Regions from separate parts of the Pseudarthrobacter sp. MDT1-40-2 genome, predicted to be linked through region 1. Evidence: riboswitches for the same ligand, from Rfam matches in the RefSeq annotation. Region 1 holds a riboswitch; the other holds the start of a gene.

Region 1 (4,765 bases):
ACGCCCTGGCCGCGAAGCTGGACTCGGTGGTGCAGATCCTGGTCACGACCGGCGCCACCGTGGTCCTGTTCAATGGCCCCGACACCGGATCATCGGTGTTGAGCCGGGTCCGCAGCAAGGTGGCGATTTACAACGAAAACCTGCGCACCGTCGCCGCGCGCCACGACGCGGTCATTGCCGATATGTGGTCGTTGCGCCAGCTGAGCGATCCGCAGATGTGGGACGTCGACCGGCTGCACTTCTCCCCTTTGGGCCACCACACTATTGCGGCCATGGTGCTGGATTCGCTGAACGTCCAGCACTCGCTGGAGCCGCTGGCACCGAAGCCGCTGCCACCGCGCAGTTGGCGGGAGGCCCGTTCCAATGACCTCGTGTGGGCCAGGGAGTACTTTGTCCCATGGGTGCTCCGGAGGCTACGGAACCGCTCCTCCGGTGACGGAATCACCGCGAAACGCCCGACGCCGGGCCCGGTCTTTGGTCCGGGTGTTCCCCTGGGTTCGGGGGAAGGCCCGAAGGGAAGCGACGAGGTGGCTCACCGCTGAGAGACTCCGGGACAGTTCTGCGGGACTAAACTGGGAGTACACCGATGAGAGGTCAGGCACCGTGAGTTCCCTGTTTTTCTGGATTATTATCCTGTCCATCCTGATCCCGTTCCTGATGCGCTGGTACCGGCGCTCCACCAAGGGCCGGAACGAGCGGTACTTCGGCGGGCCCGGCGCGCCCAGCGAATTCGGCGGCCCGGCCAACGGCCCTGGCGCCCCCGGGCAGCCCCAGCACCGGGACGGCTACACGCAGCAGGACTACTTCGCAGGTCCCTACCGCCAGATCCAGCCCCGGCAAGACCTGCCGCCCATCATTCCCGCGTGGCAGGATGCGCCGGCGGCTGAACAGCTTCCCCCGCAGCAGGCAACACCCAATCCACGGGACTCCCAGCCGCCCGTGGTGCCGCCGGCTCCTGCTGTTCCGTCCGCTCCACAGGGCTACCGCGCCCGGAAGCTTGCGGAGCTCGACGCGAAGTTCAGTGCCGGTGAACTGGCCATGGAGGACTATATGGCCCAGCGTGACGAAATCATGAAGGGCTAGCGGACCGTTCCTGCCGTCTTGGCCTGGCCGGGCTTAGGCCGAGAGATGCTTCCGTAGCTCCCGGTCCAGCTGGCCGATTTCCGTCAGGAAGCCGTCATGCCCAATGGGCGCTGAGATGACATGCACCGGAACATTGCCAGGCAGTGCCCTGGCCAGTTCCTGGGACTGCTCCGGGAAATACAGCCGGTCGGAATCTACAGCGGCAATGAAGAATTTGGCAGTCACCCGCCGGAGGACATCCGGCAGGGCGCCCCTGTTCCGGCATATGTCGTGGCTCATCAGGGACTCTGTTATGGCGATGTAGCTGTTGGCGTCGAACCGCTTAACCAGCTTCGTTCCCTGGTGATCAAGGTAGCTTTCCACCTGGTAGCGGCCCCGCTCCCCCAACGCCTGCTGTTGCAGGGGAGATTCCGGCTCCTGCGCCTCCCGCCCGAACCTGCTGTTAAGTTCCAGTGCCGAACGGTAGGTGATGTGGGCGATCCTGCGTGCCAGAGCCAGCCCGGCTTCGGGCTGCGCACCGTCGTAGTAGTCGCCGCCCCTGAAGTGGGGATCCTGGCGGATGGCCAGCGTCTGCGCCTGAGCAAAAGCGATCTGCTCGGCGGTGCTGGCCGCTCCGATCGAGATCACGCCGCAGCGTTGGACCCGCTGCGGGTACGTCACTGCCCATTCCAGGGCGCGGGCGCCTCCCATGGATCCGCCGATCACGGCGTACCAGGAATCGATCCCCAACTGGTCCGCCAACCGCGCTTCCGCCTCGGTGCTGTCACGCAGGGTTATTAACGGGAAGCGGGAACCCCAGGGCAAGCCGTCCGGAGCAGGCGACGCGGGACCAGTAGATCCGTAGCAGCCGCCCACAATGTTGACCGACACAACGAAGAAACGGTCCGTATCCACCGGCGCCCCGGGACCGGCAAGCTGCTCCCACCAGCCTTCTTCGTCGCTGCCGCCCCGGGTGACGTGGGTGCTGCCGGTCAGGGCATGCTCGATGAGGACGGCGTTGCTTCGGTCCTCATTGAGCCGGCCCCAGGTCTCATAAGCCAGGATGACGTCCGGGAGGTGGCCTCCGCCTTCGAGGTCCAGCCCGCCGATGGAGTGGTAGCGGAGGGTCCCGTCAAGCTGCCCGGCGGCGGGTACTGCGCCGGCAGCGGCAGTGCGGGAGACGGTAATCGTCATGAGTGGTGCCTTTTCTTCGCGATTGCCTGGCGTCGGCTGACGTCAGGCCAGGTCTTCACCCGGGGCACCCCGCCGCGAAGGAGGGTTGCCGGCCAGCAAGCCGGGGCTGTTGCTGGCACTCATGACCTGCCACGATTCTACGAAACAGGGCAGCAAAAAGGCGAAGCGTATGACGTTTTTGACGTACGCTCCGCCTTTGTGCTGCGGGAACTCAGGCTTCCTTGGCTGCCCTGAAGCCGGACTCAAGGTCTGCGAGGATGTCATCGATGTGCTCCAGGCCGACAGAGAGCCTGACCAGTCCGGGGGTCACCCCGGCTACTGCCTGCTGCTCCGGGGAAAGCTGGCTGTGGGTTGTCGATGCCGGATGGATCACCAGGGAGCGTACGTCCCCGATGTTTGCCACGTGGGAGTGCAGCTCCAGCGCATCAACAAACGCCTTGCCTGCCTCGGCCCCACCGGCAAGGTTGAAGGCGACGATTGCGCCGGTTCCGCGCGGACCGTATTTCTGCCCGCGCTCGAACCAGGGGCTGGACGGCAGGCCGGCATAGGCGACCGATTCGACGTCGGACCTCGCCTCCAGCCAGTTCGCCACGGCGGTGGCGTTGGCAACATGGCGTTCCACGCGCAGGCTCAGTGTTTCCAGCCCTTGGGCGATGAGGAAGGCGTTGAACGGAGCCACAGCAGAACCGAGGTCGCGGAGCAGCTGGACGCGGGCCTTGAGGATGTAGGACAGGTTGGCGCCGAGGATGCCGTTGACGCCGAGGTCACGGGCGTACACCAGGCCGTTGTAGCTGGGGTCCGGGGTGTTGAATCCGGGGAAGCGCTCAGGGTCCTTGCCGAAGTCGAAGTTCCCGGAATCGACGATGACACCGGCGATTGCCGTGCCGTGCCCGCCGAGGTACTTGGTGGCGGAATGCACCACGATGTCGGCGCCCCATTCGATGGGACGGATCAGGTAGGGCGTGGAGAGGGTGTTGTCCACGATGAGCGGCACCCCGGCGGCATGCGCCACGGCAGCGACACCTTCGATGTCCAACACGTCCTGGCGGGGGTTGGACACGACCTCGCCGAAGAAAAGCTTGGTGTTGTCCTGGACGGCGTCACGCCATTGGTCCAGGTTGTCCGGATCCTCTACGAACGTCACGGAGATGCCGAAGCGCTTGAGCGTGTGCGCCAGGAGGTTGTACGTGCCGCCGTAGAGGCTGGGGCTGGCCACCACGTGATCGCCGGCCTCGGCGACGTTGAGGATGGCAAAGGTTTCCGCCGCCTGGCCGGAGCTCAGCAGCAAGGCGCCAAGACCGCCTTCAAGGCTGGCGATGCGCTGTTCGACCGCGTCCTGGGTGGGGTTTCCGATCCGGGTGTAAATCGGTGCAAGCTCGCTGAGGGCAAAGCGGTTGGCCGCGCTTTCGGCGGACGGGAAGACGAACGAGGTGGTCTGGTAGATGGGCAGTGCCCTGGCGCCGGTTGCGGCGTCCGGCTCCTGGCCTGCGTGGATCTGGCGGGTTTCGAAGGACCATGCATTGGACATTAAAGCTCCTGGAGAATGCCCGGTCCCATCATGGGCCGGGGCGCGCTTGCCACCCGGCGGTTGCCGGACAGCCCGGTCTTCACCCGGGGCACCCCACCGCGGATGGAGGGTTGCCGGCCAGCAAGCCGGGGCAAAACGCTGGCACTCATGACCTGGACCCAGTGTAGGAAGCAGTCAGTAGGATGACCAGAATTGTGACGAACTTTCTCCCAATGCCTAGACGAGTAAGCCGCTAAGGGTACCCTTAGCTGAGAGCCCGATCACAAAGTGCCAAGATGAAGGCATGCGCATGGATCACGTCTCTTACGCCTGTGAACACGATGGCCTCGCTGCCACCACCGAACGCATCTCCGCTGCACTGGGGGTCGACGCTGTGAAGGGCGGAGTCCACCCCCGCTTTGGCACCCGGAACATGATTTTTCCGCTGGCCGGCCACAAGTACCTAGAAGTAGTGGAAGTGCTTGACCACCCTGCATCAGACAAGGCCCCCTTTGGCCAGGCCGTCCGCGCCCGCTCCGCCGCCGGCGGCGGCTGGATGGGATGGTGCGTCGAAGTGGAGGACCTGACTCCTTTTGAGGCCAGGCTGGGCCGCTCCGCCGTGAACGGCAACCGCAAGTTCCCGGATGGCCGCGAACTCGTATGGAAGCAGATCGGAATCCTGGGACTCATTGCCGATCCCCAGGTGCCGTACCTGCTCAAGTGGGAGGGTGATCCCGCCCTGCACCCGTCCAATGCGTACGAGAGCAACGTTAAGATGTCCAGCCTCACCATCGCCGGTTCCGCCGAACGCGTCACCGAGTGGCTGGGCGAACCGGTGGAGAAGCCACTTGAGGACGTTTCCGTCGACTGGATGGCACCGCACGGTACCCCCGGTATCCTGTCTGTCACGTTCGAAACAGCATCCGGCGCCGTGACCATCTGACCATCTCCAATACTTCGGCCGCCTGTTGCGGGTGCCAACGATGCCACCCGCAGCCGGCG
Region 2 (4,765 bases), on a different contig from region 1:
GAGTAGATAACCTTGACGTAGTCCTCGATGGACGATGACGGCGCGGTGGGCTTCACGGGATCAAGCCTACTCTTCCGGGGCTGCCATCAGGCCTTGATGGCACGCCAGGCCTGCGTTACATAGGGAAGTGCCAGCACGTCGTCGCGGGAATGTCCCAGGTGTTCGTGCAGGTACCAGTCCAGGTTGGCAAGGACTTTGGCGCGGGTGGCGTCGGCAGCGGCGAGGTAGTAGCTCCGGGACTTGGTCAGCTCTACGATGTCCTGCGTGGTCAGGGCATCCTCCCAGCGGATCTGCCGGCCCTCAAGGCCGCGGAACTCGCGGCCCACGGCCGGCCGGAAATCCGGCTTGAGGACGTCGCCGGCGTGCATGATGCGGGAAAGCCTATGGACCCAGGGGACAGTGGTATCCAGCTGGTTCCAGATCAGGACAAGTGTCCCCCCGGGCCGCAGGATGCGTGCTGCCTCGGTGCTTGCGGCCAGGGCATCCACCCAGTGCCAGGCCTGGGCCGCACTCACGACGTCGAAAGCCAGGTCCGGCAGTCCGGTAGCCTCTGCCGGTCCAAGGCACGCCAGGGCTTCCGGGCAGGACCGGTGCAGTTGGGCCAGCATGTCGGCGGAAGGATCAACGGCGGTGACCTGCAGTCCCCGTTCCAGCAGTAGGGCCGTGAATTTTCCGGTTCCTGCGCCAATGTCAACGACGTCCCGCGCCGCCGCCGGAATCAACCAGTCAACGGCCGCCGGCGGGTAACCGGGCCGGACGCGGTGGTAGTGCTCGCCGCCGTCCTGGAAGCTTTGGCCAAGTTCCCGGCGTCGGCCTTGCTCCAGCTTGGGTCCGCCCCGTGCCAACGGATGTCTCCTTCGTGCTTGACTAAACTGCCAGTCCTACGAATTTACCGCAGGCCGGTGCTGCAGTTCAGCCGACGGAGCAGGGCGCTGCTCCCGCCGTGCCGGGGGTGTTGGGTGCCCAGTGCGGATAGGTGCGCGAGTCGTTAGCGGGAACCCATCGGCCCGAATCCACCACGTAGTCCCAGCCCAGTCCCGTGCTGCGGAGCGCAGCAACACCGGCAACCAGGCGTTCGGCGTCCTCCAGCCGGGAGCCGAGGCCGAAGCTGGCCCTCAGCGAGCCCGAGGGAAGGCCAAGGCGCTTGAGCAGGGGATGGGCGCAGAACCGGCCGTCGCGCAGCCCAACGCCGTGCTCTGCGGACAGGTATGCAGCCACCAGTCCGGCGTCGTAGCCTTCCACTGAGAAATTCACGACGCCAATTGTGTCAGTGGAATCTTCGAAGATGTGGTGAACGGTGACGCCGTCGATCGCCTGCAGGCCCTGCACCAGGTGCTCCCGGATGGCAGCCTCATGCGAGCTCACCAGGGCGGGATCTATGGCGGCCAACACCTGGGTGGCGCGGGCAAGGGTGGCAGCGCCCAGGACGTTGGGGGAGCCGCCCTCATGCCGGGCAGGTCCCGTGGTCCAGCTGACACCATCGAGCCGGGCCTCGCTGACTGCTCCGCCGCCGGCAAGGTGGGGGGTACCGGCGTCGAGCCAGTCCGGCCGGCCGATCAGGACGCCCGAACCGAACGGTGCGTAAAGTTTGTGGCCGGAGAAGGCAAGGTAGTCGACGTCGGACGTTTCAATGTTGATCCGGCGGTGCGGCGCCAGCTGAGCAGCGTCCACCACGATCCTGGCACCATATTCGTGGGCCAGCGCAGCGAGTTCGGCGATAGGCAGGATCTCGCCGGTGACGTTGGAGGCACCGGTGACGGCAAGAAGGCTGACGTCGCCTTGGGCCAGTTCATGCCGAAGCGCTGCTATGGTTCCGGCGATGGTGTGCCCGGCCACCACGCTGCGGTGCGGAACGCCCTGCCAGGGAAGGAGATTGGCATGGTGCTCGATGTCCAGGTACAGGACTTCGCCTACGGTGCGACCATCCACGACGGGCAGGCAGCCTGCCAGCAGGTTCAGGGAGTCAGTAGTGTTCCGGGTAAAAATGACGGTGTCGTCCGCCCGCCCGCCCAGGAAGTCCCGGACGATGTTGCGGGCATTCTCGTAGACCGAGGTGCTGATCTGCGAGGCATAGCCGGCACCCCGGTGGACACTCGCGTAGTACGGCAGGATCTCGTTCAGATAGGCCGAAACCACCGACAAGGCGGGGGCAGAGGCGCCATAGTCGAGGTTGGCGTAGCGTACGTGACCGCCCTGAATCAGCGGAGCCTGGATCTCGGCGCCGGTGACGGCGGCCAGCGGGCGCGCAGCCAGGGAGTTGCTAACGGGGGAAAAGGTGACAGCAGTCATGGGTCCTCACAAACTCAGGATGCCCGCTACAGGGAATCCGCGCTTGCCGTGTCCGCTCCGGACCGGCCCGGTCGTCACCCGGGGCACCCCACCGCGAATGGAGGGTTGCCGGCCAGCAAACCGGGGTTTAGCGCTGGCACTCGTGACCTGTAAGAAGACTAGAACAACGGCCAGCCGGGTAAAAACCCCGGCTGGCCGTTGACCGCTTTATTACTGTGTTTATTACGGGATTTTACGAGGGCCAAGTGCCCTCAGAGGAGGTCGTCGACGTCGGGATTCAGGCGCTTGAGGACTTCAGAGTGGAGGATGGAGTTGGTGGCCAGCGCGTTTCCGCCGAACGGACCGTCCTCCCCCTCCAGAGAGGTGAACCGGCCACCCGCCTCGACGACCAGCGGGACGAGGGCGGCCATGTCGTAGAGATTGAGCTCGGGCTCGCACGCGATGTCCACAGCGCCCTCGGCAACCATGCAGTAGGACCAGAAGTCACCGAAGGCCCGCGTCCTCCAGACATCTTCGGTCAGTGCCAGGAACTCGTTCAGGTTGCCCCGCTCCTTCCAGCCGCCCAGGCTCGAGTACGACAGCGAGGCGTCCGCGAGCGTGGAAACGTTGGAGACGCGCAACCGCGTTGCGGAAGCGAGGGAGCGGCCCATGTATGCCCCGGCGCCCTTGGCGGCCCACCAGCGCTTGCCCAGGGCCGGAGCACTAACAAGGCCCACAACCGGCTCGCCATCATCAATCAAGGCAATAAGCGTGGCCCAGACCGGGACTCCACGGACAAAGTTCTTCGTCCCGTCAATGGGATCAATGATCCAGCGCCGGGAGCCGTGCCCGCTGCTGCCGAATTCCTCACCCAGTACGGCGTCACGGGGCCGGGAGCGCGAAAGCTGTCCCCGGATGGCTTCTTCAGCCGCTTTGTCCGCATCCGTAACGGGTGTCAGGTCCGGCTTGGTCTCGACCTTAAGGTCCAGGGCCTTGAACCGGCTCATCGTCTGGTCATCGACCGAATCGGCCAGTACGTGGGCAAGGCGCAGGTCATCGTTGTAGCTCGAAGAGGGTTGGATCATGGTTACAAGCTACCGGCAAAATGCGGGCGAACCGGGGAGATTGCGATCGGCGGCATCAGCCGACGCTGCCCAGCTCCTTGGATTCCTGGCCCTCCAGACGTGGATCGACGCCCAGCAGGCGGCGTAGGGATGCCAGCCGCGCGGGACCTGACGGGCCAGCACTTCCGGCCGCTACATATGGGTCCAGGCCACAATCCGCCGCATCGGTGTGCTTGCAGCCGCGGCCACAGCGTTCCGTGCCGGGTTCAAGATCGGGGAATGCCCTCAGGATGCGATCCGGATCAACGTGGGCGAGCCCAAAGGATCGGATACCAGGCGTGTCGATGATCCAGCTCCCGGGCGGGGCGTCGGCGAGCTTTAGCGCCAACGCCGAGGACGATGTATGGCGTCCGCGGCCCGTGACCGCATTCACGCCGCCGGTGGCGCGCTCAGCGCCCGTGAGGGCGTTGACCATGGTGGATTTGCCGACTCCGGAGTGCCCCAGCATCACCGTGACCTTGCCGTCCAGATGGGCGCGGAGTTCGGCAACTGCCCTTTTGTCCAGTTTGGCTGAGAGCCCGTCATCGGACCGGGCATCGATTCCGGAGGCATCGGTGTCGGCTGTGCGGCTGATGATCACCGGAAAGTCCAGGTGCTCGTAGTTGGAGAGCAGCCCGGCAGGATCCTTGACGTCGGCTTTGGTGACCAGCAGAAGGGGGTCGATTCCGGCGTCGTAGGCAGCCACGAGGGCGCGGTCGATAAACCCGGTCCGTGGTTCTGGATTGGCGGAAGCAACCACCACCACCAACTGGTCCGCGTTGGCCACCACGGCGCGTTCGATGGGGTCGGTGTCGTCGGCACTGCGACGCAGCAAGGTGTGGCGGTCCTGGATCCTGACCAGCCGGGCCAGGGTATCCGGGAGGCCTGTCACGTCGCCTACCAGCGACACGAAGTCTCCGGCCACCACGGGTGAGCGTCGCAGTTCGCGGGCCCGTGCGGCAATCACCACGCGTTCCCCGGGTGAGCCTTCCTCAACGACTGCTGTGTACCGGCCGCGGTCCACGGTAATGATCCTGCCCGTAACTGCGTCGTCGTAGCTGGGGCGGTCCTTGGTGCGCGGCCTGGACCCCTTCTTGCTGGGACGGATCCGTACGTCGGACTCGTCCCAGGAGTCAGTCCTTCGGGGCACCGGTGCGCCCTCCCGGGTGGCTGCTGCCGCCTTGCTGCCTGGCGGACTGCCCCAGCATATCGGCCCAAAGTTCCGGGAAGTCCGGCATGGTCTTGGCGGTGGTGCCGATGTCCTGGACCTGTACACCTTCGACAGCCAGGCCCAGGATGGCGCCTGCAGTGGCCATCCGATGGTCCGCGTAGCTTTGGACCAGTCCGCCGTGCAACGCGGCCGGGCGGATGACGAGTCCGTCGCTGGTTTCCTC

What was found. A riboswitch is a leader RNA that binds a small molecule or an ion and turns the genes downstream of it on or off. The one in region 1 is predicted to bind S-adenosylmethionine.
Region 2: linked by a shared signal. The riboswitch ahead of AC50X5_RS02315 (aminotransferase class V-fold PLP-dependent enzyme) and the one ahead of metX (homoserine O-acetyltransferase MetX) in region 1 are both predicted to bind S-adenosylmethionine.

The regions. Positions count from the first base shown of each region.
Region 1 covers NZ_JBWZCL010000004.1:272,217-276,981, reverse strand. Annotated here, with positions in the region: gene AC50X5_RS13625 (SGNH/GDSL hydrolase family protein) at 1-542, shown strand, start outside; gene AC50X5_RS13620 (hypothetical protein) at 604-1,083, shown strand; gene metX (homoserine O-acetyltransferase MetX) at 1,117-2,256, opposite strand; SAM riboswitch class IV at 2,270-2,383, opposite strand; gene AC50X5_RS13610 (bifunctional o-acetylhomoserine/o-acetylserine sulfhydrylase) at 2,468-3,784, opposite strand; SAM riboswitch class IV at 3,822-3,937, opposite strand; gene AC50X5_RS13605 (VOC family protein) at 4,068-4,706, shown strand.
Region 2 covers NZ_JBWZCL010000001.1:488,656-493,420, reverse strand. Annotated here, with positions in the region: gene AC50X5_RS02325 (metal-dependent transcriptional regulator) at 1-56, opposite strand, end outside; gene AC50X5_RS02320 (class I SAM-dependent methyltransferase) at 87-845, opposite strand; gene AC50X5_RS02315 (aminotransferase class V-fold PLP-dependent enzyme) at 913-2,289, opposite strand; SAM riboswitch class IV at 2,324-2,437, opposite strand; gene hisN (histidinol-phosphatase) at 2,541-3,353, opposite strand; gene rsgA (ribosome small subunit-dependent GTPase A) at 3,409-4,521, opposite strand; gene aroA (3-phosphoshikimate 1-carboxyvinyltransferase) at 4,505-4,765, opposite strand, start outside.